Regions from separate parts of the Defluviitalea raffinosedens genome, predicted to be linked through region 3. Evidence: riboswitches for the same ligand, from Rfam matches in the RefSeq annotation. Region 3 holds a riboswitch; each other region holds the start of a gene.
The links. Region 3 has a riboswitch for S-adenosylmethionine ahead of JOD07_RS01655 (homocysteine synthase). Riboswitches for the same ligand answer to the same signal wherever they lie in the genome.
Positions count from the first base shown of each region.

Region 1: it holds a riboswitch for S-adenosylmethionine, as region 3 does, so the genes downstream of both, JOD07_RS03585 (MetQ/NlpA family ABC transporter substrate-binding protein) here and JOD07_RS01655 (homocysteine synthase) in region 3, are expected to answer to the same signal.
Region 2: it holds a riboswitch for S-adenosylmethionine, as region 3 does, so the genes downstream of both, JOD07_RS08685 (methionine ABC transporter ATP-binding protein) here and JOD07_RS01655 (homocysteine synthase) in region 3, are expected to answer to the same signal.

Region 1 covers NZ_JAFBEP010000003.1:74,836-85,637, reverse strand. The annotation lists gene JOD07_RS03625 (PAS domain-containing sensor histidine kinase) at 1-376, shown strand, start outside; gene gdhA (NADP-specific glutamate dehydrogenase) at 544-1,893, shown strand; gene JOD07_RS03615 (sulfide/dihydroorotate dehydrogenase-like FAD/NAD-binding protein) at 2,011-2,835, shown strand; gene gltA (NADPH-dependent glutamate synthase) at 2,837-4,234, shown strand; tRNA gene JOD07_RS03605 (tRNA-Gln) at 4,400-4,471, shown strand; tRNA gene JOD07_RS03600 (tRNA-Leu) at 4,477-4,560, shown strand; gene xylA (xylose isomerase) at 4,814-6,130, shown strand; gene xylB (xylulokinase) at 6,188-7,672, shown strand; SAM riboswitch class I at 7,816-7,923, shown strand; gene JOD07_RS03585 (MetQ/NlpA family ABC transporter substrate-binding protein) at 8,014-8,832, shown strand; gene JOD07_RS03580 (methionine ABC transporter ATP-binding protein) at 8,845-9,858, shown strand; gene JOD07_RS03575 (methionine ABC transporter permease) at 9,848-10,504, shown strand; gene JOD07_RS03570 (phenylacetate--CoA ligase family protein) at 10,534-10,802, shown strand, end outside.
Region 2 covers NZ_JAFBEP010000010.1:861-11,662, reverse strand. The annotation lists gene nifJ (pyruvate:ferredoxin (flavodoxin) oxidoreductase) at 1-3,065, shown strand, start outside; gene JOD07_RS08715 (DUF2508 family protein) at 3,198-3,467, shown strand; gene JOD07_RS08710 (pro-sigmaK processing inhibitor BofA family protein) at 3,519-3,779, shown strand; gene glgA (glycogen synthase GlgA) at 3,920-5,356, shown strand; gene JOD07_RS08700 (YkvI family membrane protein) at 5,447-6,526, shown strand; gene JOD07_RS08695 (DUF5711 family protein) at 6,597-7,796, shown strand; gene JOD07_RS08690 (CvpA family protein) at 7,811-8,503, shown strand; SAM riboswitch class I at 8,605-8,708, shown strand; gene JOD07_RS08685 (methionine ABC transporter ATP-binding protein) at 8,815-9,825, shown strand; gene JOD07_RS08680 (methionine ABC transporter permease) at 9,822-10,487, shown strand; gene JOD07_RS08675 (MetQ/NlpA family ABC transporter substrate-binding protein) at 10,527-10,802, shown strand, end outside.
Region 3 covers NZ_JAFBEP010000001.1:327,871-338,672, forward strand. The annotation lists gene pgmB (beta-phosphoglucomutase) at 1-547, opposite strand, end outside; gene JOD07_RS01640 (glycoside hydrolase family 65 protein) at 572-2,869, opposite strand; gene JOD07_RS01645 (HAD family hydrolase) at 3,179-3,817, opposite strand; gene JOD07_RS01650 (SPL family radical SAM protein) at 3,981-4,871, opposite strand; gene JOD07_RS01655 (homocysteine synthase) at 5,149-6,426, opposite strand; SAM riboswitch class I at 6,501-6,625, opposite strand; gene trpA (tryptophan synthase subunit alpha) at 6,728-7,507, opposite strand; gene trpB (tryptophan synthase subunit beta) at 7,500-8,693, opposite strand; gene JOD07_RS01670 (phosphoribosylanthranilate isomerase) at 8,680-9,288, opposite strand; gene trpC (indole-3-glycerol phosphate synthase TrpC) at 9,278-10,057, opposite strand; gene trpD (anthranilate phosphoribosyltransferase) at 10,054-10,802, opposite strand, start outside.

The DNA.
Region 1 (10,802 bases), on a different contig from region 3:
TACTCTACCTGGAGGCGTCATTAAAGTAGGAATAGAAAAACAGGATGAGAAAATCCTTATATCCGTAAAAGATACTGGCATAGGTATACCATCCCAAAAACAACATGTGATTTTTCAGAGATTCGGTCAGGTAGATTCCAGTGCTACACGGCAATATGAGGGAAGCGGAATAGGATTGTTTCTTGTTAAATCTTTAGTGGAAATGCATAATGGTACCATTCATGTGCAGAGTGAAGAACATAAGGGGACAGAATTTATCATCGAACTTCCAATCAAAGTTCTTAAGGAAAAAGCCAAAGAACCCCTTAATAATGAAAGAAGTTCTTATAAAAATGTCGAAATGCTCAATATAGAGCTTTCAGATATTTATGAATAGCCGTGCAGAATGTAAATTCTGTAGGCTTTTTTTTATTTTTTGTAGAAATGTTAAAAAAATATATTTGCAAATTGCAGTCTACGTGATATAATGGTGCCAATGTCAGACAATTGTATATAATGCATGTTAATAATAATTATCTTTCATTGTATAGAGGAGGAGACAAAGTGGAATTTAAAAGCAGCTATTTACAAGAAGTCATGGATAGGGTCATTGCTAAAAATCCGGCTGAACTTGAATTTCATCAAGCAGTGAGGGAAGTACTCCATTCCTTCGAACCGGTTCTTGAAAGACATCCCGAATACATCAAGGCAGGGATTGTTGACAGAATTGTAGAACCGGAAAGAGTGATCATGTTTAGGGTATCCTGGGTTGATGACAATGGCAAGGTTCAGGTAAACAGGGGCTTTAGAGTACAATTTAACAGTGCTATAGGACCTTATAAAGGAGGCATCCGATTCCATCCTTCTGTAAATCTCGGGGTTATTAAATTCTTGGGCTTCGAACAAATCTTTAAGAATTCTTTAACTGGTCTGCCAATGGGCGGAGGTAAAGGTGGAAGCGACTTTGATCCTAAAGGAAAATCTGACGGAGAAATTATGCGTTTTTGCCAAAGCTTTATGACAGAGCTTCAAAGACACATCGGTGCAGATACGGACGTTCCAGCAGGAGATATTGGTGTTGGAGCAAGAGAAATCGGATATATGTATGGACAATACAAAAGACTTCGCAATGAATTTACAGGTACATTAACTGGAAAAGGCTTAACCTATGGGGGAAGTTTAGTTCGTACTCAGGCAACAGGATATGGCTGCTGCTACTTTACAGAAGAAATGTTAAGAACCAAAGGAGAATCCTTTGAAGGTAAGACTGTAGTGATTTCAGGATCTGGGAATGTTGCCATTTATGCAGCAGAAAAAGCACAGCAACTGGGCGGAAAAGTTGTTGCTCTTAGTGATTCCAATGGATATGTTTATGATGCAGAAGGCATCAAATTAGATACAGTAAAACAAATCAAAGAAGTTGAAAGAAAGAGAATCAAAGAATATATCAACTATCATCCAAATGCAGAGTATCATGAAGGATGCTCAGGAATTTGGACAATCCCTTGTGACATTGCACTTCCTTGTGCAACACAGAATGAACTGGATGGAGAAGCTGCAGCAACCTTAGTGAAAAACGGATGTATTGCAGTGGCAGAAGGGGCCAATATGCCTTCTACACCAGAAGCTGTTGAGATTTTCCTTAAGAACGGTATTTTATTTGGACCTGGAAAAGCTGCCAATGCAGGAGGCGTTGCTGTTTCAGGTCTCGAAATGAGTCAAAACAGTATGAGATATTCCTGGACTTTTGAAGAAGTGGATGCAAAATTAAAGCAAATCATGGCAAATATCCACAAGAGTGCTCAGGATGCGGCTAAAGAATATGGCCACGAAGGTAATTATGTGGTAGGAGCTAATATTGCAGGATTCTTAAAAGTAGCTGAAGCAATGTTGGCACAGGGAATAGCTTACTAAAATACCCAAATTGATTTAGAGATGTAACTTATGTATAATGTAATAGAAGCCTTATTTGTTGCTTGTTCAAATAAGGCTTCTCCTATTATTGAGTTATTTTACAGAGGAGATGTAAAAATGTATAAAATCTTGAAAAAAGAAAAACTGAACGAAGCTGTAGAGCTAATGGTTGTTCATGCACCTTTTGTAGCACGAAGTTGCCAACCCGGGCAGTTTATCATTCTCAGGGCCGATGAAAAAGGAGAAAGAATTCCATTAACCATTGCAGATTACGATAGAGAAAAAGAAACTGTTACCATTATTTATCAGATTGTTGGATACTCTACCCAGCTACTAAGCAGCAAACAAGAAGGAGATACGATTCCTGATTTTGTAGGGCCCTTAGGAAAACCTTCTGACCTTAAAAAACATAAAAGAGTATTAGGAATTGGCGGTGGCGTTGGAGCAGCCCCCCTATATCCTCAAATACGAAAACTTCATGAAATGGGTGTGGCAGTAGATGTGATTCTGGGTGGAAGAAGCAAAGAGTTTATTATCCTTGATAAGGAATTTGAAGCGATTTGCGATAAGGTCTACTATGCAACCGATGACGGCACAAAAGGCAAAAAAGGATTCGTGACCGATGTACTGAATGAACTATTAAATGAAGGTAAGGAATATGATGAAATCATTGCCATAGGGCCTCTTGTAATGATGAAAGCTGTTGTAGGCATTACAAAGCCGAAAAATATCAAAACGGCAGTATCCCTTAATCCGATCATGATTGACGGAACAGGGATGTGCGGAGGATGCAGAGTGACTGTTGGCGGAGAAACAAAGTTCGCTTGTGTGGATGGCCCTGATTTTGACGGCCTTTTGGTAGATTTTGACGAATGCATGAGAAGGCAGGGAATGTATAAGGAAGAAGAACATTCTTGCCGCATTGGACTAGGAGGAAAGTAAAATGCCTAATATGAGTTTAAAAAAAGTAACCATGCCTGAACAAGATCCCAATGTAAGAAATAAAAATTTTAATGAAGTGGCACTTGGATATACCAAGGAACAAGCCATGGAAGAAGCAACAAGATGCCTTAACTGCAAACATAAACCCTGTGTATCCGGATGTCCTGTGAACGTTCCTATACCAGAATTTATTAAGGAAGTAGCAGCAGGGAACTTTGAAAAAGCTTATGAACTCATTACTTCAGAAAACAACCTGCCAGCCATTTGTGGCAGAGTATGTCCCCAGGAAAATCAATGTGAGGGTGTATGTGTAAGAGGCATAAAAGGAGAACCGGTAGGTATTGGAAGGCTGGAAAGATTTGTTGCCGACTACCATATGCAGCATGCAGAGAAAAAGTCAGTGCAGATTACAAAAAATGGGATTAAAATTGCAGTGGTTGGGGGAGGCCCTGCAGGACTTACCTGTGCCGGAGACTTGGCTAAATTAGGATATGATGTAACCATTTTTGAAGCTTTGCATGCTTTAGGCGGTGTACTCATGTACGGCATTCCGGAGTTCCGTCTTCCAAAAGCATTGGTTGAAAAAGAAATAGAAACTATAGTAGATCTGGGCGTTAAAATCAATAAAAATGTTGTAGTAGGTCGTTCGATCACAATTGATGAGTTATTTGAAGAAGGCTACAAGGCAGTATTTGTAGGGAGCGGTGCCGGACTTCCTAAATTCATGGGTATTGAAGGAGAAAGTTTAAACGGAGTATACGCTGCCAATGAATTTTTAACCCGAGTGAATTTAATGAAGGCATATGATTTCCCCAATAATCCTACTCCTGTAAAGGTTGGTAAAAAAGTTGCAGTTATTGGCGGCGGTAACGTGGCAATGGATGCTGCCAGAACAGCCAAAAGACTTGGAGCAGAGGAAGTTTATATTATTTATCGCCGCGGAGAAGAAGAACTGCCGGCGAGAAAAGAAGAAATTCATCATGCAAAAGAAGAAGGCATTATCTTTAAACTGCTTGCAAATCCTAAGAAAATCCATGGAGAAAACGGATGGGTAAAAGCCATTGAGTGTGTAGAGATGGGTCTTGGAGAACCGGATGAATCAGGAAGAAGAAGGCCTGTTGAAGTTGAAGGAAGTAATTTCATAATGGATATGGACACAGTGATCATAGCCATTGGACAAAGCCCTAATCCACTTATTCGCCAAACGACTCCGGGCTTAGACACCCACAAATGGGGCGGAATTATTGTAGAAGAAGAAACCATGCATACCAGCAAGCAAAATGTTTATGCCGGAGGCGATGTGGTGACTGGTGCAGCTACTGTGATCTTAGCCATGGGGGCAGGGAAAAAAGCAGCAAAAGCTATACATGAAAAAATTCAGAGCACAATGAATGCATAATAGCTCGTACATTTCGTACGAGTTATTTTATTACATAGGAAATCTCTTCGAATTTCCTATGTAATAAAAAGCCCTCCGGGTGAGACGGCTTTTTTGAAAAAAACTACTGGACAAACTAAATCATTTGTGCTAGAATATGAAGTTGTTCGGACAAATTAATATTGTTGGGTAGTCGCCAAGCGGTAAGGCACAGGATTCTGACTCCTGCATCCGAAGGTTCGAATCCTTCCTACCCAGTATTGGCGGATGTGGCGGAATTGGCAGACGCAGCAGACTCAAAATCTGCCGGTGGCGACACCGTGGGGGTTCGACTCCCTTCATCCGCATTAATAAGACAGAGCACTTACAAGTGCTCTGTTTTTTTATTGCATAGGAAATTCCTCTGAATTTCCTATGCAATAAAAAACTTCTTATATAATTTTAAAAGCTTAATACAGGATCTTTTTAGCAGGTAGAATGAATAGAAAAGTAAGAAAATATTAAAAAATAACTTCTTAAAATGGGTTGAAAAAGTTTTGTGAATACTATATAATAGAATTAAGTTGTTAAAATCAATTTAAAAACTTTGGAGGGGATCTTATGAAAGAATATTTTGAAGGCATTAAGAAGATTCAGTATGAAGGACCTAAATCTACTAATCCTTTAGCATTTAAATACTATGACCCAGAAAAAATTGTTGCAGGCAAGCCTATGAAGGATCATTTCAGATTTGCTATGAGCTATTGGCATACTTTAACTGCTATGGGCGCTGATATGTTTGGAGAAGGCACAGCTAAGAGACCTTGGGCAGGAAAAGAAGGCATGGAACTTGCTAAAGCGAGAGCAGAAGCAGGATTTGAATTTATGAGCAAATTAGGTATCGAATATTTCTGTTTCCATGACCTTGATATTGCACCAGAAGGCAATTCCTTAGAAGAAAAATTTGCTAATTTAGATGAAATCTCTGATTACATCTTAGAATTAATGAAAAAAACAGGTATCAAATGTTTATGGGGAACAACCAATGCATTCAGCCATCCAAGATTCGTTCACGGAGCATCTACTTCTCCTAATGCGGATGTATTTGCTTTTGCGGCGGCTCAGGTTAAAAAAGCCATTGACCTTACTAAGAAATTTGGCGGAGAAAACTATGTATTCTGGGGTGGAAGAGAAGGTTATGAAACACTTCTTAACACCAATACAGCTTTAGAACAAGACAACTATGCAAGATTTTTACAAATGGCAGTAGATTATGCTAAGAAAATTGGCTTTACAGGACAATTCTTAATCGAGCCAAAACCAAAAGAACCTACAAAACATCAATACGATTTTGATACAATGACTGTTTTAGGATTCTTAAGAAAATATAATTTACAAGACCATTTCAAAATGAATATAGAAGCGAACCATGCGACTTTAGCAGGACATACCTTCCAACATGAACTGAACATGGCAAGAATTAACGGCGTATTAGGAAGTATCGATGCTAACCAGGGAGACATGCTATTAGGATGGGATACAGACCAATTCCCAACCAATATCTACGATGCTGTTTTAGCGATGTACGAAGTGCTTAAAAACGGAGGTATCGCACCTGGAGGATTTAACTTCGACGCTAAGGTAAGAAGAGGTTCCTTTGAAGTAGAAGACTTATTCATCGGATACATTGTTGGTATGGATACCTTTGCAAGGGGTCTTATCATTGCGGATAAATTGCTTCAAGATAAAGTATTAGAAAGCTTTATCGAAGAAAGATATGCAAGTTACAATGAAGGCATCGGAAAAGATATCGTAGAAAATAAAGTAGGCTTTGAAGAATTAACTGCCTATGCATTAAAGCATGATAAGATTGTAAACAAATCCGGAAGACAAGAACTCTTAGAAGATCGAATTAATCAATATATCTATACACTGTAGTAAAGATCGATTTATTGGGTTGTTGATACAACAACCCTTTCAAGGAGGAGAATAGGTATGATTTTTTTGGGGATTGATTTAGGTACATCATCTGTAAAGGTACTTGCTGTTGATAAAGACGGAACAATTCTCGGGGAATCTTCCAGGGAATATCCGGTGTATTATCCAAAAAGTAATTGGGCGGAGCAAAATCCTGAAGACTGGTGGATGGGTACCAAAGAAGCTATTAAAGAAGTTATTCAAAAAAACAATCTTCCTGAAGGGGAAATCCGGGGAATAGGCTTTAGTGGTCAAATGCACGGACTGGTAGCCTTGGACGAAGAAAATAAGGTCCTGCTTCCCGCAATACTTTGGTGCGACCAAAGAACTGCGGAGGAGTGTGAGGACATCACCAATCATTTTGGGCAAGAAAAACTCACAGAGCTTGTTGGTAATAAGGCATTGACCGGGTTCACAGCCCCTAAGATTTTATGGGTAAAGAAAAATCATCCTGAATTGTTTGAGAAAATAAGACACATTCTTCTTCCAAAAGATTATATCAGATTTAAATTGACAGGAGATTATGCAACGGATGTTTCTGATGCTTCCGGAATGCTTCTATTAGACGTTAAAAACAGATGCTGGTCCAAGGAAATGATCGAGTACATAGGCATCAAAGAAGAGTATCTTCCAAAACTCTATGAATCCTATGAAGTAACAGGAAAGTTGTCAGAAGAAGTGAAAGGGGAACTGGGACTCACAGGAGAGATTCTGGTTGTAGGAGGAGGCGGCGATAATGCTGCCGGAGCCATAGGAACCGGAACGGTTAAAGAAGGAACCGTAATGGTTACCCTGGGGACTTCGGGTGTCGTATTTGCAGCCCATGATGACTACGCTGTAGACAGCCAGAATCGCCTTCATGCTTTCTGCCATGCCAATGGGAAGTATCATTCCATGGGGGTTATGCTTTCGGCAGCCAGCTGCTTAAAATGGTGGGTAGAAGAAGCCAATAAAGGAATGGATTTTGATGAACTCTTAAAAGAAGCCAGTGAGACGGAACCAGGTGCTAAAGGCGTAATATTCCTTCCGTATCTTATGGGAGAACGTACTCCCTATGCCGATCCTGATGCAAGAGGAACATTTTTGGGATTATCCATGAGTACCACAAGAGGTGAGATGACAAGGGCGGTACTTGAAGGTGTATCCTTTGGACTTCGGGATTCTCTTGAAATTTTAAAAGATATCGGAGTACCTATTTCTCAAATTATTGCCATTGGGGGAGGTTCAAAGAGTCCTCTCTGGAAACAGATTCTTGCAGATATTTTTGGATATCCAATAAATGAAATCAATACAAATCAGGGAGGGGCTCTTGGTGCTGCTATTTTAGCAGGCGTAGGAGCAGGAGAATTTAGCAGTATTGAAGAAGCTTGCAATATATTTATAAAAATTGTTGGATCTGTAACTCCTATAGAGAAAAATGTAGAAAAGTACAATAAAATTTATACGCGCTACAAAGAAGCTTATCAGTCTTTAAAAGATTGGTTCAAGCTTAGTGCTGAATAAAAGCCGGGATGAATCCCGGTTTTTTTATGTTTTATATAATACAAAGTAAAAAGATAGGATTAATAAAATTTTTTGAAAACTTATTGACAAAGCGGAATTTATCTCATATAATTCTTATCAATATAATATGATTTAGTAAGAAACTCTTATCAAGAGAGGCGGAGGGACTGGCCCAATGAAGCCCGGCAACCTGTATGTATTACAAGGTGCTAATTCCAACAGCTCAAGACAGATGAGCTGAGAGATGAGAGAGGAAGAAAATGACCTCTTTCATCGGAAAGAGGTTTTTTAATGCGTAAAAATGTAGTTCAAAAAATCAAAAAAATAGGGAGGAAAATAAGATGAAAAAAATAAGTGTATTGCTTGTATCCATTATTACTATATTAGGGATACTTACAGGATGTGCATCAAAGGAAAGTAAGACCATCATATTTGGAGTTGCTCCAGGACCTTATGGGGATATGATTGTTAAGGGCATTAAGCCAGGTCTTGAAAAAAAGGGATATAAGGTTGAAATTAAAGAGTTCAGTGATTATGTTCAGCCTAACCTTGCTCTGGCCAATAAAGAAATTGACGCCAATTTATTCCAACACCTGGTGTACTTAAATAAATTTGCCGAAGACCACGGCCTTGAATTGTCACCTGTAATCAATGTGCCAACAGCAGCGGTAGGCTTGTATTCAAAGAAAGTACAAAGCATAGATGAATTATCGGATGGCGCCGAAGTCACCATAGCCAATGACCCTACCAACCTGGCAAGAGCCCTCAGGCTTCTGGAACAGGCAGGACTTATTACATTGAATAAGGATATAGATCCTTCAAAAGCATCTGAAAAAGATATAGAATCCAATCCCAAAAATCTTAAAATTACTCCGGTAGAAGCAGCCCAGCTTCCAAGAACATTAGACAGCGTGGATCTTGCAGCAATCAATGGAAACTATGCGATTTCAGCAGGGATCGATTTATCTACAGCCCTTGTCATGGAAGAGTTACAGGAAGAATATAAAAATCTCGTTGCTGTAAGAACAGAAGATATTAATTCCCAATTTGTAAAAGACATTAAAGAAGTCGTTGAATCGGAAGAGTTCAGGGAAGTTATCGAAAATCCAGATTATATGTTTAAGGCTTTCCAAAAGCCAGCCTGGTTTTTACAACAGTAGGGAGGAAAACATATGATTCAATTTCAGGATGTCAGCGTGACTTATGAAGGGGCTGAAGGCAAAGTTAAAGCAGTTCAGAAACTTTCGCTGAACATTAACAAAGGAGAAATTTTTGGAATTGTTGGAGCCAGTGGAGCAGGGAAAAGTACCCTGCTCCGAACCATTAATCTTTTAGAAAGGCCAACAGAAGGCAGGATTTTTATTAACAATCAGGACATTACAGATTTAAAAGGAGAAGACTTAAGGCTTCTTAGACAGAAAATAGGGATGATCTTTCAACATTTCAATCTGATAAAAAGAAAGACAGTTTTTGAAAACGTAGCCTTTCCAATGGTTGCAGCAGGAAAACCTAAAGATGAAATTCAAAAAAGAGTAAACCAACTGCTGAATCTTGTCGGTCTTTCAGATAAAAGTAATGCTTTTCCGGCTCAGCTTAGCGGCGGACAAAAGCAAAGAGTAGGTATAGCAAGAGCCCTTGCCAACGAAACAGAAATTCTTCTCTGTGACGAACCTACTTCTGCCCTTGACTTAGAAACGACAAAATCCATCCTAAACTTACTTAAAGAAATTAATCAGAAATTAGGGATTACCATTGTCATCATCACTCATGAAATGGATGTGGTTAAAAGCATCTGTGACCGAGTGGCGGTTATGAATGACGGACAGTTATTAGAAGCAGGCAATGTTTATGACGTATTTGTCAATCCGAGAAATGTTTTTACAAAACAATTAATTGAACACACCTTCCACCTCGAATTCCCTAAGCAGATTTTCAATGATTTTAAGGGCAGGGTACTGAAAATTGTCTATAAGGGAGAGTCCGCAACGGAGCCTTTAATATCAGAAGTATCTAAACGTTATAATGTTAACCTAAATATCGTCCATGGAAAAATCGAGTACATAGGAGATCGACCCGTGGGAATCTTAGTCGTCGATATAGAGGGAGAAGAAAGGGAAGTTCAACTGGCAGTGGACTATATCAACGAAAGAACTGCATTTACGGAGGTGGTACTCTATGCAAGCTGAACTGATTTTTGATTTATTAAAAGCCCTGGGAGAAACTTCTCAAATGGTAGGAATAGCACTGATATTATCCATAGTTTTGGGTATTCCTTTAGGATTATTTTTGTATCTTACGTCCAGTGGCTTATTTTTTCAAAACAAAATTTTAAACTTTATCGGAGGTTTGATCATTAATATCGTAAGATCCACACCTTTTGTGATTCTGCTTGTTGTACTTTTACCTGTCACTAAGCTCATTACGGGTACTACTATAGGATCAGGAGCCGCATCAGTACCTCTTTCTGTTGCAGCCATAGCCTTTTATGCGAGATTGGTGGAAGCGGCCTTTAGAGAAGTGGATAAAGGAGTGATTGAAGCAGCGCAAGCCGCAGGGGCAAAAACAAGGACCATTATATACCATGTGCTTTTAACGGAAGCTTTGCCCAGCCTGATCGTAGGCATTACAGTAACTGCCATCAGTTTGATCGGATATTCTGCTATGGCAGGGATTATCGGCGGGGGAGGTATCGGCGATTTAGCCATTCGCTTCGGATACTACAGATATCAAACCGACATCATGCTTACTACAGTGGTTGTTTTAGTGTTAATCGTACAGGGTTTTCAATGGTTGGGAGACTATAGCTCTAAAAAAGTAGATAAAAGATCATAATCAAACGCAGCTGATTAGGGGGAATAAAAATGTCATATCAAAGATATTGGAATGAATCCATAGAAACCATGCCAAGGGAAGAGTTAGAAGCATATCAGACAGAACAGCTCAAAGAACACTTGAAATACGCTTATGAACACTCACCATATTATAAGCAATCTTTTGATGAATCCGGAGTAAAACCCGAAGATTTCAAGGTTTTATCCGACCTGTCAAAGTTTCCGTTCATCAATAAGCAGATTGAGCGGGACGCTCAAATCTCAAAGCCTCTTCTTGGAACGTTGACTGCAGTGCCTGA
Region 2 (10,802 bases), on a different contig from region 3:
ACTTAAGTGCTATTAAATCCAGAGTGCCATTCCTGCATTTCTTTGATGGATTCAGAACATCCCATGAAATTCAAAAAGTTGAAGTGATCGATTATGAAGATTACAAGAAATTAATCGATATGGATGCTGTAAAGCAATTCAGAAAGAATGCTTTAAATCCAGAACATCCTGTACTTCGTGGTACAGCTCAAAACCCAGATATCTTCTTCCAGGCTAGAGAAGCATGTAATCCGTTCTATGACAGAGTACCTGCTATCGTTGAAGAATACATGAATGAAATCAACAAAATCACAGGAAGAAATTATGGATTATTTAACTACTATGGAGCACCAGATGCAGACAGAGTAATTGTTGCTATGGGATCTGCAGTGGATGCGATCGAAGAAACAGTAGACTACTTAAACAGCAAAGGAGAAAAAGTAGGTCTTGTAAAAGTACGTCTTTATAGACCATTCTCCATTGAACATTTCTTAAAACAAATACCAGCAACTGTTAAGAAGATTGCTGTATTAGATAGAACAAAAGAACCAGGTGCTATTGGAGAACCATTATACCTTGATGTATGCTCTGCTTTCGTTGATAAAGCGGATCGTCCAGTGATCGTTGGCGGACGTTATGGATTAGGTTCTAAGGATACAACACCTGCACAAATTGTAGCAGTATTTGAAAACCTTAAAGCAGACGAACCAAAGAACCACTTTACAATCGGTATCGTAGATGACGTTACATTCAAATCTCTTCCAACAGGAGAAGAATTAGACGTAACAGGAAAAGATACAATCAGCTGCAAGTTCTGGGGACTTGGTTCCGACGGAACAGTAGGTGCAAACAAAAACTCTATCAAGATTATCGGAGACCATACAGACATGTATGCACAAGCATACTTTGAATATGACTCCAAGAAATCCGGTGGGGTTACTATTTCTCACCTTCGTTTCGGAAAAGAGCCAATCAGATCTACATACTTAATCAAAAAAGCAAACTTTGTTGCTTGCCATAACCCATCCTATGTAGATAAATACGATATGGTATCCGACTTAAAAGAAGGCGGAACATTCTTATTAAACTGCGGATGGGATCTTGAAGAGTTAGAACAAAAACTTCCTGCAAAAATGAAAAAGATTATTGCAGAAAGAAATATTAAATTATACACCATTGACGGGGTTACCATTGCTAAAGAAATCGGTCTTGGAAACCGTGTTAATACAGTTTTACAAGCAGCTTTCTTTAAACTTGCCAACATTATTCCAATTGAAGATGCTGTTAAATTCATGAAAGATGCTATTGTAGCTTCCTATGGCAAAAAAGGTGAAAACATCGTAAACATGAACTTTGCTGCTGTTGATCAGGGAATCGAAAAAGTTAAAGAAGTTAAAGTACCTGCTCATTGGGCACAAGCTAGTGCAGATGAAGAAGCAGCTGCAACCAAAGATGTACCTGAATTCATTAAGAATATCCTTGAACCAATGAACAGACAAGAAGGAAACAACCTTCCTGTTAGTGCTTTCGTAGGAAGAGAAGACGGTACATTCCCACAAGGTACTGCCAAATACGAAAAGAGAGGTATTGCAGTAGATGTACCAGAATGGCAAGTAGAAAATTGTATCCAATGTAACCAATGTTCTTATGTATGTCCTCATGCTGCAATTCGTCCATTCTTACTCAATGAAGAAGAAGTAAAGAATGCGCCTGAAGGATTCGTTACAAAGAAAGCAATTGGTAAAGGTTTAGAAAACTACGCGTACAAGATTCAAGTATCCACTTTAGACTGTACTGGATGCGGAAACTGTGCACAAGTATGTCCAGCTAAGAATAAAGCATTAGTTATGAAGCCTTTAGAAACACAAACCAAAGAAATCGAAAATTGGGAATATGCAATGACTCTTTCTAAGAAAGAAAACCCATTGGCTGTTGACACCGTAAAAGGAAGCCAATTCGAACAACCATTGCTTGAGTTCTCCGGTGCTTGTGCAGGATGTGGAGAAACTCCATATGCTAAACTTGTAACTCAATTATTCGGAGACAGAATGTACATTGCCAACGCTACAGGATGTTCTTCCATTTGGGCTGGCAGTGCACCATCCACCCCATACACAACCAATGAAAAAGGACATGGACCAGCTTGGGCAAACTCCTTATTCGAAGACAATGCAGAATATGGATTCGGTATGTATATCGCTGTAAAACAAATCAGAGAAAGATTAAAAGATATTGCAGTAGAAGCAATAGATTTAGATATTCCTGAAGAGATCAAAGCTGCTCTTAAAGATTGGGTAGACAATATGCTTAATGGAGATGCTTCTAAGAAAGCAACAGCAACATTGGTACCACTGTTGGAAGCATATGCTGGAGACAACGCAAGAGCAAAAGAAATCTTTGAAGAAATGCTTGAAAAGAAAGAATTCCTTGTTAAGAAATCTCAATGGATCTTCGGAGGAGACGGATGGGCTTATGATATCGGATTCGGCGGCTTAGACCATGTACTTGCTTCCGGAGAAGATGTAAACGTTCTTGTATTCGATACAGAAGTTTACTCCAACACCGGCGGACAATCTTCCAAAGCTACTCCAACAGGTTCCGTAGCTAAATTCGCAGCTTCCGGTAAACCAATCAGAAAGAAAGATCTTGGAAGAATGATGATGTCCTATGGATATGTATACGTAGCTCAAGTAGCTATGGGTGCAAACCAAAATCAACTGATCAAAGCATTAAAAGAAGCGGAAAGCTATCCAGGACCATCATTAATCATCGCTTATGCACCATGTATTAACCATGGTATCAAAGGCGGAATGGGCTGTGCTCAATTAGAAAGCAAGAAAGCTGTAGAAGCTGGATACTGGCATTTATACAGATACAACCCATTGCTTAAAGAAGAAGGCAAGAATCCATTTATCTTAGATTCTAAAGCACCAACAGCAGATTACAAAGAATACATCCTGGGAGAAGTAAGATACTCATCTCTTACCAGAACATTCCCAGAACTTGCTGAAAAATTGTTTGATCAGGCAGAAAAAGATGCAAAAGAAAGATTTGAAGCTTATCAAGCAATGGCAAAAACAGAATAATTGCTTATACTGTATCAAAAAAGCACCTATTTATATAAATAGGTGCTTTTTTATATGCCAAGCTATGAATAAACCCCAATATATCAGACTATACTTATAATAAGTAAAGAAAATCTTAAGGGGGCAAATAGTTTGAATTCGATTATTGAAATATCCAAAAAAGGTTTTTTTCCATTCAAATTTAAGACAAGACAGACATGCCATATTACAGAAGAAGACGAGCTTAAAGAAGAGCTGCTAAAAACCAAAAGGCAAATAGACCTGGTATTCAATGCTTTCGAAAATACGACGGAAAAAGATTTGATCGACAGCTGTATCTACGAAATGAAAGCACTCCAGACGAGATATAAATACTATCTCAATAAGATGAAAGAAAAAGAGAACGTGGCAGTTAAAAGTTAGAAGATCTTTATAAGCTTTATAGGGAATCATGTCAAAGCAAGGAGGATTTAAGTGACAAGTGATGATCTGTTAATATTTTTAATCATAGCAGGTTTGGTGATTCTTACCTTTATGGTTTTCACGAAACCTTTGAAGATCTTGCTAAGAACCCTGATCCAGGGTATAGGAGGAGTTTTAGGACTACTGGTTTTTAATTTCTTGCTATCTCCTTTTGGATGGTATGTAGGGATTAATTGGGCAACCATATTTGTTATTGCTGTACTTGGAATACCGGGGATGATACTTCTATACTTACTGAATATTTTTTTCTAAGAAGTCAGTACATATATTTTTTGATCTTTTTTTAAACATATTTGTTAATTTTTTGACGATTCTGTCGTCTTTTTTTCTATCCAGAATAATGGCAATATGATATAATAGTAAAAAAAGTATTACGTGGGGGGATGATTGAAATGAGTCAAAATGATCTAAAAATACTGTTCGTTTCTTCGGAAGCAATACCCTTTGCTAAGACCGGAGGACTTGGAGATGTAGCAGGAGCCCTTCCCTATGCTTTAAAAAAATTAGGTGCCGATGTAAGAGTAGCCATACCAAAATATAAATGTGTACTTCAGCAGTATTTAAATGACAGTGAGATTGTTGCGGAATTTCCCGTTTATTTGGAGTGGAGAAAGCAGTTTGCCCATATTTATGAATATGATTCTTCAGTGCCTGTTTATTTTATAGGAAATGACAATTATTTTGATAGGGATGGTTTATACGGTTATAATGACGATCACGAAAGATTTGCTTTTTTTTGTAAAGCGGTTTTGGACATGCTGCCAAGAATCGGATTTAAACCGGATATTATTCACTGCAATGATTGGCAGACAGGCCCTATTTGCTTGCTTTTAAAAGAAAGATACCATGAAGATCTTTATTATAGATCCATTTCAACACTCTATACCATTCATAATATACAGTATCAGGGGATCTTTGGAAGAGAAACGCTGGATTTGCTGGGTGTTTCAGATTGGTGTTTCCATTCAGAGGGGGTAGAGTTCTACGGGAATGTAAGTTATATGAAAGCTGGTTTAGTTTATTCTGATGCCATCAATACCGTAAGCAAAACATATGCAGAAGAGATCAAAACCAGTCAATACGGTTATGGACTGGATGGCGTCCTTCAAAAAAGAAGCAGTGTACTTTACGGCATTGTAAATGGAATTGATTATGAGGCTTTTAATCCCGAAACTGACAAGGCTCTCTATATCCCCTATTCTAAGGAAAGCTTGCATTTAAAAAAGGAAAATAAGTATAGGCTTCAAAAAGATCTGGGCCTTCCTCAAAGAGATGTTCCTATGATCGGCCTTATTTCCCGTTTGGTAGACCAGAAAGGATTAGACTTAATTGCAGAAAAAATGCACGATCTGATGCAGGAAGATATTCAATTTGTGGTTTTAGGCACAGGGCAACACCAATATGAAGAAATGTTTAAATACATGCAAGATACTTTCCCCGAGAAGGTAAGCGCCAATATCTTGTTTAATGTGGATTTGGCACAAAAAATCTATGGAGGCAGTGATTTGTTTTTGATGCCTTCTTTATTCGAACCCTGCGGTTTAGGACAACTTATTAGTCTTAGATATGGAACCATTCCTATAGTTCGAAAGACTGGAGGGCTGGCAGATACCATTCAATCGTTTAACGAAGAAACTTGTGAGGGTAATGGTTTTGTTTTCAATGATTATAATTCTGATGCAATGTTATGGGAAATCATAAGAGCTTTAAATGTATATTATAATAAAGACAAGTGGGAGCTTTTGGTTAAAAATGCTATGAATTCAGATTATTCCTGGGAAGACTCTGCTAAAAAATATATGGAATTATATAAAAGCATCAGCCATTAATAGAAGACTGTAAAAGTTCATACATAGTTTTTGAATGAAATGGGAACATCCCTCATATATTTGTACAAACAGATATATGGGGGATTTTTTGTGAAAAATAAAAGATCTAATGTAATAAAAATAGCCAGTGTATATACTGGAACTGTTTTAGGCGCAGGTTTTGCCTCAGGGCAGGAGATTATGCAGTTTTTTACTTCCTATGGTATTGAGGGCATTTATGGAGTGATTTTATCAGGAATTTTATTTGCTCTTATAGGATGGGCTGTCCTTGAAATGGTCTATGTTCAAAAAATTAAGGATTACCGAGGATTCATTTACCCTATTATGGGAGAGTTTTTAGGCAATATCATGGAGTGGGTCGTTTCTTTGTTTATGTTTACTACTTTTTGTGCAATGCTTGCAGGAACGGGGGCACTCCTTAGACAACAGTTTCAAATTCCTGTGCAAATAGGAATCTTAATCATGGCAGGCTTATGCCTTATTGTCTTTTTATATGATGTTGAAGGGGTTATCGTCATTAATACGATTTTAGCACCGTTACTTTTAATAGGAGGTATTCTTTTAGGGTTATACATAGTTTTATTTAGAGAAGCAGCAGTATTTTCTTCTCCTGTAGTGTCGGTATTTCATGCTCTTACGAGGAATTGGATCACTTCTTCTATTGTCTATGTATCCTATAATACCATTACTGCAGTTGTGATTCTCTGCAGCCTGCTTCCTATTATTCATTCCAGGAAACAAGCAAAAATGGGAGGCATTATAGGCGGTATAACTTTGGGATTTTTAGGACTTTGCATTGTTATGGCAACATTAATATACTATGACAGGGTGGAGGCTCTTGAAATACCAATGCTTGGGATTGTGCTTCATTACGGTTTTGCTATTCGGTATATCTATTTCTTTGTTTTAATCGCTGCCATATTCACAACGGCAGTTTCCAGCGGATATGGATTTGTCAACAGAGTGTCTGTGGAGTTTAATATTTCTTATAAGAGCATTCTGCCTGTTTTCATATTAACTTCTATTATAATTGCCCAGATTGGTTTCTCTAAAATGGTTGGACAAATTTATCCTTTATTTGGATATGTGGGGCTCTTTGAAGTCTTTATAATTCTCCTATATTTTATTGGCTGGAAATTGAATAGAGTTAATAAAAGATTTAGACAGTAAATAGAAACGTTGAAATCGAGGGAAAGATATAGTACCATATATTACAAATGAAAATATAGGGGGAAAAAAATTGAGCCGTATAGAAGCCTATAAGAATAAGAAAGATAAGAGAGCCCAAATTTTTTCTCTTATTCTACTCATGATTGCATCAGGGATTTTGATTTACTCGGAAGTTGCCGGCAAGGACCTGCATCTTTCCTTTTTTAATGGAAATGAACCCTCTCTTTATTTAGAAAAACAATGGGTAAAACGAGAGTTAAGTGATAGATATACCTTTAATGTTTATGGCAATGACTTAATACAGTGTGGTCCTGATGGCGTTAAACGAATTTCTCAAAATGGAGATGAAATCTGGAACCAAACTTTTTCTATGAATTTACCAAAACTGATTGTCAATGAACCATATCTTGCAGTAGGAGAAGATGGCGGGAAAAAGATTTATGTCTTAAATGATAAAGGATTAGTATATCAAGTCACGACACAAAATCCTATAGAGTATTTTTCAATTAATTCTAAAGGATATTTATCTGTGATTGGAGCAACAAAGGATGGGCACAGGATTAAAGTGTATGATGCCCAGGGTAAAGATTTAGGAATTGACAGAAATACTTTTATTGAAGATGCGGGTTATCCCCTTAGTGCTATCGTATCGGATAATGGATACCATATGCCTGTAAGTTATCTTAATCCAGATACAAAGGGGTTAAAGTCTAATTTAATTTTTTTGGACTTAGGAGAAAACGGCATACTGAAAGAAGATCTGATCGAATTTGCCATTGAAAAAGAGGATACGATTTTTCCTGGAATGTTTTATTTGCAAAATAATACTTTGGTTGTTTTAGGCGATGACCGAATCTTATGGATTGATGAAGATAACAATGTGAAAGAAGAGATCTTATCAAACCATATCAAGGCAATACCCTGGAATATAGAGAATAGAAGAAATTTATCCACTTATTTGGTTTTGGCCCTGGGGGAAGAATTTCCGGGCAAACAGGGAGAAAAATATGGGAGTGTTGTTTTTTATAGTACGGAAGGCAGCAAAAAACATGTGTTTGATCCGGAAGGAGATGTCACTTATTTATACGGTGATGATAATATGGTGATTGTAGGTGTCAACAGAACTTTTTATGGACTGGACCCAAAAGGAAAAGAAATTTTTAAATATACTGCATTAAAGGATGTGGATGAAATGATCCCATTAAAGAATGGGAATAAAGTTGCTTTAGTTTCTAAAGACTCTGTTGACCTAATGGAAATAAAACGATAATTTGGAGGCAAGCTATGAATGTAGCGGATATTTTAGTATTGGCTTTTTTTGTTGTAAATGGATGGATTGCTTATAAGAGGGGATTGGTACTTTCCCTTTTTAAATTAATATCTTCTATTGCTTCGATGATTCTATCATATACCCTTTATCCAATTGTAAGTGCCTATTTAAGAACTTCTACGTCCCTGTTCGATAAAATGAAAACTCAAATAGCTCCTACCATACTGGTGCCAGAGGGGACTAAAATAAATACCTTGGAGGGACAGGTTAATTTTATTAATGATCTGAATGTACCTAAATTTTTGAAGGGAGTTCTGGTTGAAAACAATAATTCAGAAATATACAGTATTTTTCAGGTGGACAGCTTAAAGGACTATATTGCAGGTTATATTGCCAACATATGCATTAATATCATTTCTATGGTTATAGTGTTTTTCGTAGTGAGTGTCGGCCTTAGGATTCTTATCGGGATCATGGATATTTTATCAAAACTACCAGTGATTAATTCAGTGAATCGTCTTTTTGGACTGATCTTCGGCTTTGCTTCAGGAGTGTTGAAAATCTGGGTGTTTTTTATTGTACTTTTTATATTTCAATCAAACCCAGCTTTCGAAAAGATATTTCTTTTACTGGAAAACAGTACATATGCAAAGTATTTATATGAATACAATTATCTGCTGAAATTCGTTGGAGGACTGTTTTTGTAAAATTTAAATAATAAGGATACCCAGGGAATGTTTAACTCTATTAAATTTTTTTATTGACAATGCCAGATGATACTGTTATACTATCTTCAACTTAATATTCGAGCTCATCAAGAGAGGTGGAGGGACTGGCCCAATGAAACCCGGCAACCCGCAAAATGCGAAGGTGCCAATTCCAGATGCAGAGGTTGTCTGCATAAGATGAGAGAGAGCATATAACCTCTTTCATTGAAAGAGGTTTTTTAATGCTCAAAAGCAGAAGTTACACATAGAAGTTACGTATCAGGCAACCGTTGGGGCAAAGGAGGAGCACCGTGATAGAAATAAAAGGCGTTTATAAAGAATTCAAGGGTAAGAGCAATAAAGTTGAAGCTTTAAAAAATATTAATATGCACATTGAGCAGGGAGATATTTTTGGGATTATTGGTTTAAGCGGAGCAGGAAAATCGACCCTTGTTCGTTGCATTAACCGTCTGGAAGAACCAACCAAGGGTGAAGTCTATATAAAAGGCAAGAATATAATGAGCCTGAACCCTGCGGAATTAAGAGAAATGCGAAAAAAAATAGGGATGATCTTTCAGCATTTTAATCTCCTTAATTCCCGAACTGTAGCTGAAAACATAGCTTATCCGATGGAAATTGCCAAGGTTCCAAAAGAAGACAGAGAAAAAAGGATCGATGAACTTCTTAAATTAGTTGAGTTAGAAGAAAAAAGAGACAGCTATCCATCACAGCTAAGCGGTGGACAAAAGCAAAGAGTAGGTATTGCAAGAGCCCTTGCCAATCATCCGGATGTATTACTCTGTGATGAAGCAACCTCTGCTCTGGACCCTAAAACAACCCAGTCTATCCTCAAACTGCTTAAAAAGATTAATGAAACTCTGGGATTAACCATCGTGATCATTACCCATGAGATGGAAGTTATTAAACAGATCTGTAGCAAGGTTGCTGTAATGGAGGCTGGAGAAGTTGTAGAAACTGGTCCGGTATCTAAGGTATTTGCTCATCCAACCCATCCTACAACAAAAAGCTTCGTTCAAAATATCAGTCACGATATACCTGAAGAATTGCTGGACAGAATAGATGAGAGAAGGAAATTATTCCGTCTGAGTTTTGAAGGAATTAAAACATCTCAACCGATCCTGTCAAAAATGATCAAAAAATGTGGAGTAGATGCCAATATTCTTCTTGGTGGCATTGACCATTTACAGCAAACATTTATTGGAAGCTTAATTATTGAGTTAATAGGAGACAAAGAAGAAATCAAGAACGCAGTTGCTTTTCTGGAAGAAAACGGCGTGGAATGTGAGGTGATCTCCCAATGATCTTTCAAAATCCTGACCAGGCTTTCTGGCTTTTACTAACAGAAACCGGGAATACACTCTATATGGTATTTGCAGCAACTTTGATTTCTACTATTATTGGGCTACCCTTAGGCGTAATACTTGTTATTACAGATCAGGGAGGAATCAAAGAAAGAATACAATTAAACCGTATCCTCGGTACAATTGTAAACATTGGAAGGTCCTTTCCTTTTGCTATTTTGATTGTTGCTCTGATTCCCTTTACCAGAATGATTGTTGGCACGAGTCTGGGAACGACAGCAACCATTGTTCCATTATCCATAGCAGCAGCACCTTTTGTGGCAAGAGTCGTTGAGAGTTCACTTAAAGAAGTAGATAAAGGAATTGTTGAAGCAGCCGTAGCCATGGGTTCAAGCACGTGGGAAATTATTACGAAGGTTCTTATACCGGAAGCAATGGCTTCCATAATTCTTGGTATTACGCTTACTGTAGTGAATCTCATAGGTTACAGTGCAATGGCAGGAACCGTAGGCGGGGGAGGCCTTGGCAGTGTGGCAATCCAATACGGATATTACAGATACGATGTTTCACTTATTATTGCCACAGTAATACTTCTTATCATTTTAGTTCAAATTCTTCAATGGATTGGCAACAGCATTGCGAAAGCAATGAATAAAAAATAGATCAATATAAAAAAATAAAACGTGAAGGAGAGATTAGGAATGAAAAAATTCATATCAATATTAACCTTAGCCTTATTTACCATAGCAATATTGGGAGGCTGCACAAAAGAAAGCAAAGTTCTTAAAGTATCTGCGACATCAGCGCCCCATGCACAGATGTTAGAACATATTAAAGATGATTTGGCGAAAAAAGGTGTTACATTAGAAATCCAGGTAATCGATGACTATAACATTCACAATCGTTCTCTCAATGAAAAAGAAGTGGATGCAAACTTTTTCCAACACATCCCATACTTAGAATCACAAATGGCAGAA
Region 3 (10,802 bases):
CGGCCCCATGAATCGCTTCTATTCCGGCTTCTGCATCTTCAACCCCTACAGCTTCTTCAGGTTTAAGATTAAGGCCTTTAAGAGCATCTATAAAAATGTCCGGTGCAGGCTTGCTGTTTTTAATCTGATTTGCATCTACTACGTAGTCAAAGTATTCTTCGATTCCCAGCTGTTTTAAGATCACCGGGGCATTTTTGGAAGCAGAGCCAAGCGCAATTTTTATATTGTTTGCTTTTAACTCTTTTAGTAATGCTTCTATGCCCGGCAAGATATCTTTCTTTGAAATGTTTTGGATCAATTCTTTATAGTGCTCATTTTTCTTGGTGGCTAAGGCTTCTTTTTCTTCCCACGTAAATTCGTTTTCTTTGTTTCCGTATTTTAAAATGGCTTCAAGGGATTCCATTCTTGAAACCCCTTTAAGCTTTTCATTAAATTCTTCATCAATTTCGATTCCTATTTCTTTTGCCAAATGAGACCACGCTAAAAAATGATAACCTGCGGTGTCTGTAATAACACCATCCAAATCAAATATTACACCTTTTACCATAAGTATCCCCCTTTCTTTTTATCTTTAACGTTGTGTTAAAGGACATTGATAAGTATCTTTTAAAGTGATCTTTTCTCCATATAACTTGAGGTCCAAAGCTTCACCTTTTTCCAGAGAAATTTTTATCTCTTTCTTATCAACTAAAACTTTAATGAGTCTGTCTCTATAGTTGATTTTAAAGGAATAGCTTTCCCAGTCTTTAGGAATAAATGGTGAGAAAGACAGTTCTTCATTAAATGTTCTCATGCCTGCAAAACCTTGAACAATAGAAAGCCAGCTTCCGGACATGGAAGTAATATGAAGTCCGTCTTCTGTATCATTGTTATAGTTATCAAGGTCCAGTCTCGCAGTACGTTTATACATTTCTACAGCTTTTTCTTCCATTTTGAGTTCTGCTGCCAATATAGAATGAATACAGGAAGATAAGCTGGATTCATGCACCGTCATAGGTTCATAGAACTCAAAATTCCTTTTCTTTTCTTCGAAAGTGAATTGATCGTTTAGGAAATAAAGTCCTTGCAGTACATCTGCCTGTTTAATGAAGCAGGAACGAAGGATCTTATCCCATGACCATTTTTGATTAAGAGGTCTGTCTTCTGGAGATAACTGATCCACTGTCATTAAGTCTTTATCTAAGAAGGTATCATGCTGAACGAATATTCCCAATTCTTCATCATAGGGATAGTACATTTTATCAGTAATTTCTTTCCATTTTGCTTTTTCTTCTTCGGTTACATTCAGTTCCTTCAGGCGTGCATTATTATTGGTACTGTTCAGATAATCAATCACTTTCAGGGTGTATGAAAGAGTCCATGCTGCCATGGTATTGGTGTACCAGTTGTTGTTGACATTGTTTTCATATTCGTTAGGACCTGTTACCCCATGAATCATGTAAACATCTTTTTTCTTATGGTAATGTACTCTGTCCGCCCAGAATCTGGAGATACCTACTAAAACATCTATTCCATAAGGGTGGAGATATTCTTTATCTCCTGTGTAATTTACATAATTATAAATTGCATAAGCGATGGCTCCGTTACGGTGAATTTCTTCAAAGGTGATTTCCCATTCGTTATGACATTCTACACCTGTAAAGGTAACCATGGGATATAGGGCACCTTTTAATCCCTGTTGCCTTGCATTGTGGTATGCACCTTCTAACTGATTGTATCTATAGAGCAAGAGATTTCTTGCTACTTCCTGATCTGCAACGGATAAGTACATGGGTAGTGCATAAGCTTCCGTATCCCAGTAAGTTGCTCCACCATATTTTTCTCCTGTAAAACCTTTAGGTCCTATATTTAATCTTGGATCGTCCCCATAATAAGTTGAGAACATCTGGAAAAGATTGAATCGAATCCCCTGCTGTGCTTCCGGATCTCCTTTAATTTCAACATCTGCTTTTTCCCATCTCTTATGCCATGCCTGGGAATGTTTTTCTTTTAATCCGTTAAATCCTACCTTAACTGCTTCATCCAGAACTTTAAAAGCTTCATCTTTAAGGGCTGTTTCTTCATAATCTCTCGATGTCACTACTGAAATATATTTAATCAGTTGAATCTTCTCATCTTTTTTAGCCTTAAAGACGAGTTTATTGCCTACATATTTATCCTTTTTAAGTACCTCAACATCACAATCTGCAGAAGCTTCTGTTCTCATGCTGGTGCATACTGTAAATCTTGGGGTGCCAAAAGGATTTTCTTTGGTTTTCATGATCAAATGTCCTTCTTTAGGACTGATCCCTTGATCAACTTCCAGCCAGAATTGCTCATTGTAATTGGAATCTTCATTGAATACGTCACCATCTAAATAAGGAACAAATGTGATTTCTCCGTCATAATTTAAAGGTGTAGCTTCATAAGAAATCAGGCAAAGCTCTTTATTGGCGATACTTACGAATCTTGTAACTTCAAACAAAGTTCTTTTTCCAGACATATTGGCAATAAATCGTCTGTAGAGCATTCCGTTTTTCATGTCTAATTCTCTGTAGTATTCTTCTATCTCAGTCTTATAAAGGTCTAATTCTTCTCCGTCAACGAAAACATCTATACCAATAAAATTGGTTGCATTAATGACTTTACCAAAATATTTGGGATAGCCATTCTTCCACCATCCTACTCGAGTCGGATCAGGGAACCATACTCCTGCAATATATGTGCCTCTGTGCATGTCTCCACTGTACTTTTCTTCAAAGTTACCTCTCATTCCCATATATCCGTTTCCTAAAGATGTGATACTCTCTGCCAGTCGCATATCTTCTTTGTGGAGACTTTTTTCAATAACTTTCCATTCATCGATTTCGAAAATTCTTTTATAACTCATAAAGCAACCCCCTATTTAATTTTTGTGCAAACGCTTGCATTCCTTGGTATATCTTATCATAATCCAATACCTATTTCAATAGTAGATTCAGGCTTTATCTAAACTTTATCCACAATTACTTTTAGTATTTCTGGCTTGTCCACAAGATATGCACAATTTCTGCATAAATCACTACAACTACTTGCCAAATCGAAGTTTAATTCTTTACAAACAGAAAAATATTCTTATTTTATTGCATAAAAAATCCAAAGCAGTGCCCCAAGCAATAAAAAATCTCCCACATCTTTGGGAGAATAAAAAGAAAAGATATTATTTAATCATTTGAATAACTTCTCTAATGCTTTCAACGATTACATCCGCATTAGACAAATCCTGATCTCCTGAATTAGGATTGTGAAATCCTATGCATTTCATACCTGCAGCCTTTGCAGCCAGGACACCGTTTTTACTGTCTTCCAAAACAACACAGTCCTTTGGTTCCACATGGATTTTTTGTGCAGCGGTCAGATAAATATCCGGATCCGGTTTGCTTTTATGGACTTCATCTCCGCTAATGATATAAGAAAAATAATGTCTGATATTAAACTTTTCCATAACGGTTTCTATCAATTCTATCGGGGAAGAAGATGCCACGGCCATAGGGATTTTCGCTTCATGCAATGCCTTAAGTAAATCAATAATTCCATCTATCGGTCCAATGTCTGATTCTCTAAAAATCTGGACCTTCTTACTTACTAAACGGTCTATAATTTCAGGCACAGTCGGCTTTAAATTATATTTTTCTTTAAGTGTAGACCATATATCTTCGTTAGCCCTGCCGGCATACTTTTCCAATTCCTTTTGATCTATATCCACTCCCATGTCTTTTAAAATCATGGTGTCCACTTCAAAATGAATCGGCTGACTGTCTATAATAACCCCATCCATGTCAAAAATAAATGCTTTCATAATCATTAATACCTCCTGTCAGAAACTTGATCTATGTACTCCTGAACAATAAAATCAAACTACTATATTATCTTAGATAAAAAAACTACTTTTTGCAAATAGTTATTATAAATTCTTCTCCTATTCTATTTGCAAAAATATAATGCATATAGCAGATAATTTTTTAAAAAAGTGATAACTGTATATTCTCAGCTTGATTTAATTTTTCTTTCATAGGCTTTGAGTAGCTGCCTGAAAGATTATATTTTGCCTTTATTTCATTGACCATCAAATAGAGTTTATTCTTATATTCCTTATCTGCACCGCCGGTTTTATATAATAAGGTCAGCTCTTCATACAAATCCGGAAATTCCTTTTTTATAAAATCAAAGAAGACCTCTCTTGTTTTTCCCCTTAAATATAAGGTTCCAGGAAGAACATAATCTACACTGGAATCCCTGGCATAGGCATACAATGAATCAACATTTTCACGGGTATCCGTAATGTAGGGGATGATTGGCATAAAGTGCAGTCCTGTGGATGCATTTGTTTTTGAAAATTCTTTTAACATAGCAAATCTTTTTAGAGAATCTACCCCGTTTGATTCTATTTTTCTGCGAATTTCTTCATCCATACAGGTAATAGTAGCTGCTACATTTACATAGGTAATACGGGCAAGTTCTTCAATCAAATTATAATCTCGCAGAATTAAATCTGACTTTGTGGAAATAATACAGGGAGTTTTATATTTAATCATTAATTTTAAGATCTCAGGCATGATCTTATATTGTGCTTCTATAGGCTGATAACTATCCGTTACTCCACCTATATTAACAACTTCTCTTTTCCAGGAACGACTGCTCAGTTGTTGTTCCAACTGCTCTACAATATTGGTCTTTACATATATATCATCAAAATACTGTTCGGAATCTAAATACTGATGAGAGTACATTGCATAACAATATATACAGCCATGTTCACACCCTCGGTATATATTCAAATCCCAGGAATAGGGCATCTTCCTTTTTAATTTATTGCAGGCAACAGAACAGGTTATTTCCTTATAATTTGCCATCATCCACCTCAACCTATGATAGATTTTATTGTTCCATTAACCAATATAGATAAAAATAATTCCAAAGTTATGCCTTCAAATTAGAGCACATAACTTATCTAACCTTAGAAAACTTTTTATATCCTAGTATAAATGATATCACATTTCTATAATAATAACATCTTTTTTGATTGAGGGCTTTTTATTGTATAGGAAATCCGGGGGAATTTCCTATACAATAAAAAAATTGCCGTAAAGCCAATATTGCATGACTTTACAGCAACTTCTAAAACTATTTTTATTCCAGCGCTTGCTTGATATCATCAATTAAATCTTCTGCATCTTCTATTCCTATGGATAATCTGATCATATCCGGTGTAACCCCTGCACTTAATTGCTCTTCTGGAGATAATTGCTGATGGGTAGTACTTGCAGGATGAATGACTAAGGATTTAGCATCTGCAACATTCGCTAAATTTGAGAAGAGCTCAAGCTTGTCGATGAATTCCTTAGCTTTCTTTTCTCCTCCTTTGATTCCAAAGGTAAAGATGGAACCTACTCCTCTTGGGAAATACTTTTTAGCCAATTCATAGTATTTATTGCCTGGCAATCCAGGATAATTTACCCAAGCAACAGCCGGATGACTTTGCAAGAATTCTGCTATTTTTTGTGTATTGGAAACATGGGCTCTTACTCTTAAGGAGAGGGTTTCAAGGCCTTGTAAGAATAAGAAGGCATTAAATGGACTAAGGGATGCACCGGTATCTCTTAAAAGGGTTACTCTTGCTTTCGTAATATATGCAAGCCTTCCCACAGCTTTTGTAAATTGAATATTATGATAGCTTCTGTCCGGCTCAGTAAGTATTGGGAATTTGCCGCTGGCTTCCCAGTCAAAGTTTCCGGAATCTACGATCACACCACCAATAGATGTGCCATGCCCGCCAATAAATTTCGTTGCAGAATGAACAACAATATCTGCTCCATATTCAAAAGGTCTTAGCAAATAAGGTGTTGCAAAAGTGTTGTCTACAATGAGAGGAATTTTGTTTTCATGGGCGATTTTTGCCACTGCTTCAATGTCTATAATATTGATTCCCGGATTTCCAATGGATTCTATAAAAATTGCTTTCGTCTTATCCGTAATGGCCGTTCTGAAATTTTCCGGATCGTCTGGATCTACAAAATGTGTCGTAATTCCGTAACGGGGAAGGGTATTGGCAAATAAGTTATAAGTTCCTCCATATAGGGTGGATGCTGCAACAAGCTCATCTCCAGCACCTAAAATATTGATCACTGCATAAGTGATTGCCGCTGAACCGGAAGCTACCGCCAATGCACCTACACCGCCTTCTAACTGTGCAATCCTTTTTTCAAATACATCGGTGGTAGGATTCATAATACGGGTATAGATATTTCCGCTTTCTTTAAGTGCAAATAAATCTTCCGCATGTTGTGCATTGTCAAAAACATAAGAAGTGGTCTGGTAAATAGGTACGGCTCTTGCCTTTGTTGTGGGATCTACTTCTTGCCCTCCATGAACTTGGATGGTATCAAACCTAAACTGCTTATTACTCATTATACATTCTCCTCTCAGAAATTGATTTATAAACAAAAAAACTCTCCTAAGATTAGGAGAGTAATACTCTGCTCCCCTTATCTCTCAGATTTTTGCTTTCAAAATAACTTGAAAGCAGAAACTGCAGGATTTAGCACCTTGCAATTATGCCGGTTGCCGGGTTTCATCGGGCCAGTCCCTCCACCACTCTGGATAAGAGTCTTTTTTATTCATAGAATTTTTATAAGGATTATAAAGATTAAAAAGAAATTTGTCAAGAGAAATTTTAATTTTCTATAATATTTTTAAAGTTGAAGGCATTTTAATAAGCACTTTTTAAATCTTTTATAAATTCTTCTATTACTTTTTCATTGCCTTTACTTTCTTCAATTTTCTTAACGATTGCAGAACCTACGATTACGCCGTCCACATAGGGAAGCAATCTTTTAATATCTTCTTTTGAGGAAAAACCAAAGCCTACTGCGGTAGGAATATGGGCTATGCTTTTTACATCCTTTAAAAACTCTTCTAAGTTTTTATGGAATTCACTTCTTATACCTGTAACACCCATGGAAGATATGCAATAAACGAATCCTTCTCCATCCTGAACAATATCCTTTATTCTGTCTTTGGATGTAGGTGCTACCAAAGGAATGAGGCCTATGTTAAAAGATTTTATGTATGGCATGATTTCTTCCCTTTCTTCTAAGGGAAGATCAGGAATAACCAGGCCGTCCACGCCAACTTCTTCACACTGCCTGATAAACCTTTCTACCCCGTAACCCAGAATTGAATTATAATATACTAAAAATGCTATAGGGATTTGAGTGTTTTTTCTGACATTTGCAATACACTTAAATATTTTTTCCAGATTGGTTCCTGCCTCCAGAGCTCTTTGAGCTGCTGCCTGGATCACGGGTCCATCCGCTACGGGATCGGAAAAAGGAATACCTATTTCGATGATATCCGCCCCTCCCCTTTCCTTGGCGTAGATGAGCTTTTCTGTTTGCTCAATATTTGGATCTCCAGCCGTCATATAAGTAATTAATGCTTTCTTATTTTCTTTTCTTAGCCCTTCTAGCTTTTCCTGAATTCTATTCATGATAACCACCCCTGCTCTCGAGATAATTTGCAACACTTTGCACGTCTTTGTCCCCTCTTCCGGATAGATTGATCACGATGATTTCATCTTTACTTTTCATGGGTGCCAGCTTAATGCCATAAGCTATGGCATGAGAACTTTCTAAGGCTGGGATAATACCTTCTGTTTTGCACAAACGGGTAAAAGCTTCTACCGCCTCATCATCGGTTATGGACACATATTTTGCCCTTCCTGTCTCAAAAAGATATGCGTGTTCAGGTCCCGTTCCCGGATAATCCAGGCCTGCAGAAATCGAATGGGCTGGAAGGATGTTGCCATCATCATCCTGCAGTAAATAGGTTTTCATGCCGTGGATCACCCCAATCTTTCCTTCTGCAAAGGCAGCCGCATGCTTTTTGGTTTCTATGCCAAGGCCTCCTGCTTCTACACCAATGAGTTCTACTTCCTTTTCTTCCAGGAAAGGATAGAAGATTCCCATAGAATTACTTCCTCCTCCAACACAGGCGATAATGGTATCCGGTAATCTTCCTTCCTGTTCTTTAATCTGGATTTTGGTTTCTTCTCCTATAATCTTTTGAAATTCTCGAACCATGGTAGGATAAGGATGGGGGCCTACAACAGAACCTACAACATAAAAAGTATCTTCTGCAGTTCTTGCCCATTCTCTTAAAGCTTCATTGGTTGCATCTTTTAGAGTTCTTGTACCGCTGGTGACACTCCTAACCTTTGCACCTAAAAGTTCCATTCGGAACACATTGAGTTTCTGCCTTTTGATATCTTCTTCTCCCATAAATACTGTACATTCCATATTAAATAAAGCCGCTCCTGTGGCTGTTGCCACTCCGTGCTGACCTGCTCCTGTTTCTGCAATCACCTTTTTCTTTCCCATACGTTTTGCAAGCAGAATCTGACCTATAACATTGTTGATTTTATGAGCTCCTGTATGATTTAAATCTTCTCTTTTAAGATAAATCTTAGCCCCTCCCAGTTCTTCTGTAAGATTCTTAGCATAGTAAAGGGGATTGGGACGACCTACATACTGCTTTAAGTAATACTTATATTCATCCATAAAACTTTGATCCTCTAAAGCTTCTATAAGTGCTTCTTCCAGTTCCTTTAAAGGGTTCATCAGTGTTTCGGGAGCATATTGCCCTCCAAATATACCAAACTTTCTATCCAATTTCATAACTTTTCACCTTTCTAATAAATTCTTTTATTTTCTCTTCATCTTTTTCTCCGTTGGTTTCCACACCAGAACTTACATCAACTACATGGGGAAAAACTGTCTTTATTGCCTCTCTTACATTCTCTGCATTTAATCCTCCGGCTAAGACCGTAAAATAATCTTTTGAAATGCCTTTAATCAGATCCCAGGAAAAGGTCTTTCCAGAACCTCCGCTGCTGCTGTCAAATACAAAGCCCTGGACATTTTGATAGGATGGCAGGGCTTTAAGTATTTCCCCATCCTTAACTGAAAAAGCCTTCCATACAGGAACAATGCTTTTGGCACACTGGTCATTATCTTCCTTCCCGTGGAATTGAACCATATCTAAATTGCAAAATTGTACAATTTCGTTTACTTCTTCTATGGGAGTATCTACAAATACCCCTACTGCCTTAATGTCTTTTCTTAAATACAGTTTCATCTCTCTTGCCTTATTAGGAGATATTTGTCTTTTGCTTTTTGCAAATATAAAGCCCACATAATCCACATCATATCGATTGATCATCTTGATTTGCTCAACAGTTTTTAATCCACAGATTTTAATTTTAGGAATCATATGCCTTTCTGAACTCCTCTGCTTTTTGCCTTATATTTTCTGATCTCATAAAGCTCTCTCCGACGAGAATGCCATGGATATTGGATTTTTTAAGTTTAAAAATGTCTCCTTTATCAAAGATTCCACTTTCACTGATAACAATCTTATCCTCCGGTATTTCTTTTCTGAGATTTATGGTGGTTTGAAGATCTATACTGAAGTCTTTTAAGTTTCTGTTGTTAATACCTATAATTTCTCCATTGGTTTTTAAGGCTCTTGCCAGTTCATGTTCATCATGAACTTCAATTAAGGTGTCCATATAAAGGGAATGGCTTATATTTACCAGTTCTCTTAGCTGACTGTCCTCTAATATGGCTACGATCAAAAGAACACAGCTGGCTCCCAGAGCCCTTGCTTCATAAATTTGGATAGGATCGATGATAAAGTCCTTTCTCAGTAAAGGTAAGTCAATCTCTTCGTGGATTTCCTTTAAGAATCTGGCATCACCCAGGAAGAATTTTTCTTCCGTTAACACAGAAACTGCATCCACACAGGTCTCATATTCCTTTGCCAATGCTTTGGGGTTAAAGTCTTCCTTTATGACCCCTTTTGAAGGAGAGGCCTTTTTGATCTCTCCGATAATCGATAGCCCTGGCTTTGCCATAGCCTGATAAAAAGAAGGAGGAGTTTTGGTGTGCTTTATGACATCCTCCAGCAAAGGTATATTAATAGTTTTCTTTAACTCTTTTAAGGTCTCTTTTTTCTGTTCAACAATACGATCCAGTATCATGCCAGCCTCCTTGTATACTCTGCAAATTCATCCAGTTTCCTTTGGGCATATCCTCCATCAATTAATTCTCTGGCGATCTCCATACCTTCTTCTAAGGACTTTGCCTTTCTTCCAACATAAAGGGCAGCTCCACTGTTTAAAAGAAGGATATCCCGTTTAGGTCCTTTGGCTCCCTGGAAAAGGTTTTTAATAATCTCTGCATTTTCCTTGGCATCTCCCCCTTGTAAATCTTCTTTTTGGCATCTTGTAATACCAAAATCTTCGGGAGATATATAATAGGTCTTAATTTCATTATGCAGAACCTCAGTTACTTTCGTTTTTTGAGTTATAGTCATCTCATCCAGTCCATCCATCCCATGGACAACCATCGCATGTTCTACTCCTAAATTAAGCAGCACTTTTGCTATGGGTTCTGTTAAGTGTTCATCAAATACGCCCAGAACTTGAGCCTTTGCATTGGCCGGATTGGTTAAGGGCCCCAGGATATTAAAGATAGTTCTAAACCCCAGTTCCTTTCTCGGACCAGCGGCATGTTTCATAGCTTTATGAAAGGTCGGAGCAAAGAGAAAACCTATATTTTGGGTCTTTACACATTCCTCTACCTGCTTGGGCATAAGAGAAATATTTACTCCCAAAGCTTCCAACACATCTGCACTGCCGCTTTTACTGGATACGGAACGGTTCCCATGTTTAACTACAGGAATACCGGCAGCAGCTGCCACAAATGCCACGGCTGTTGAGATGT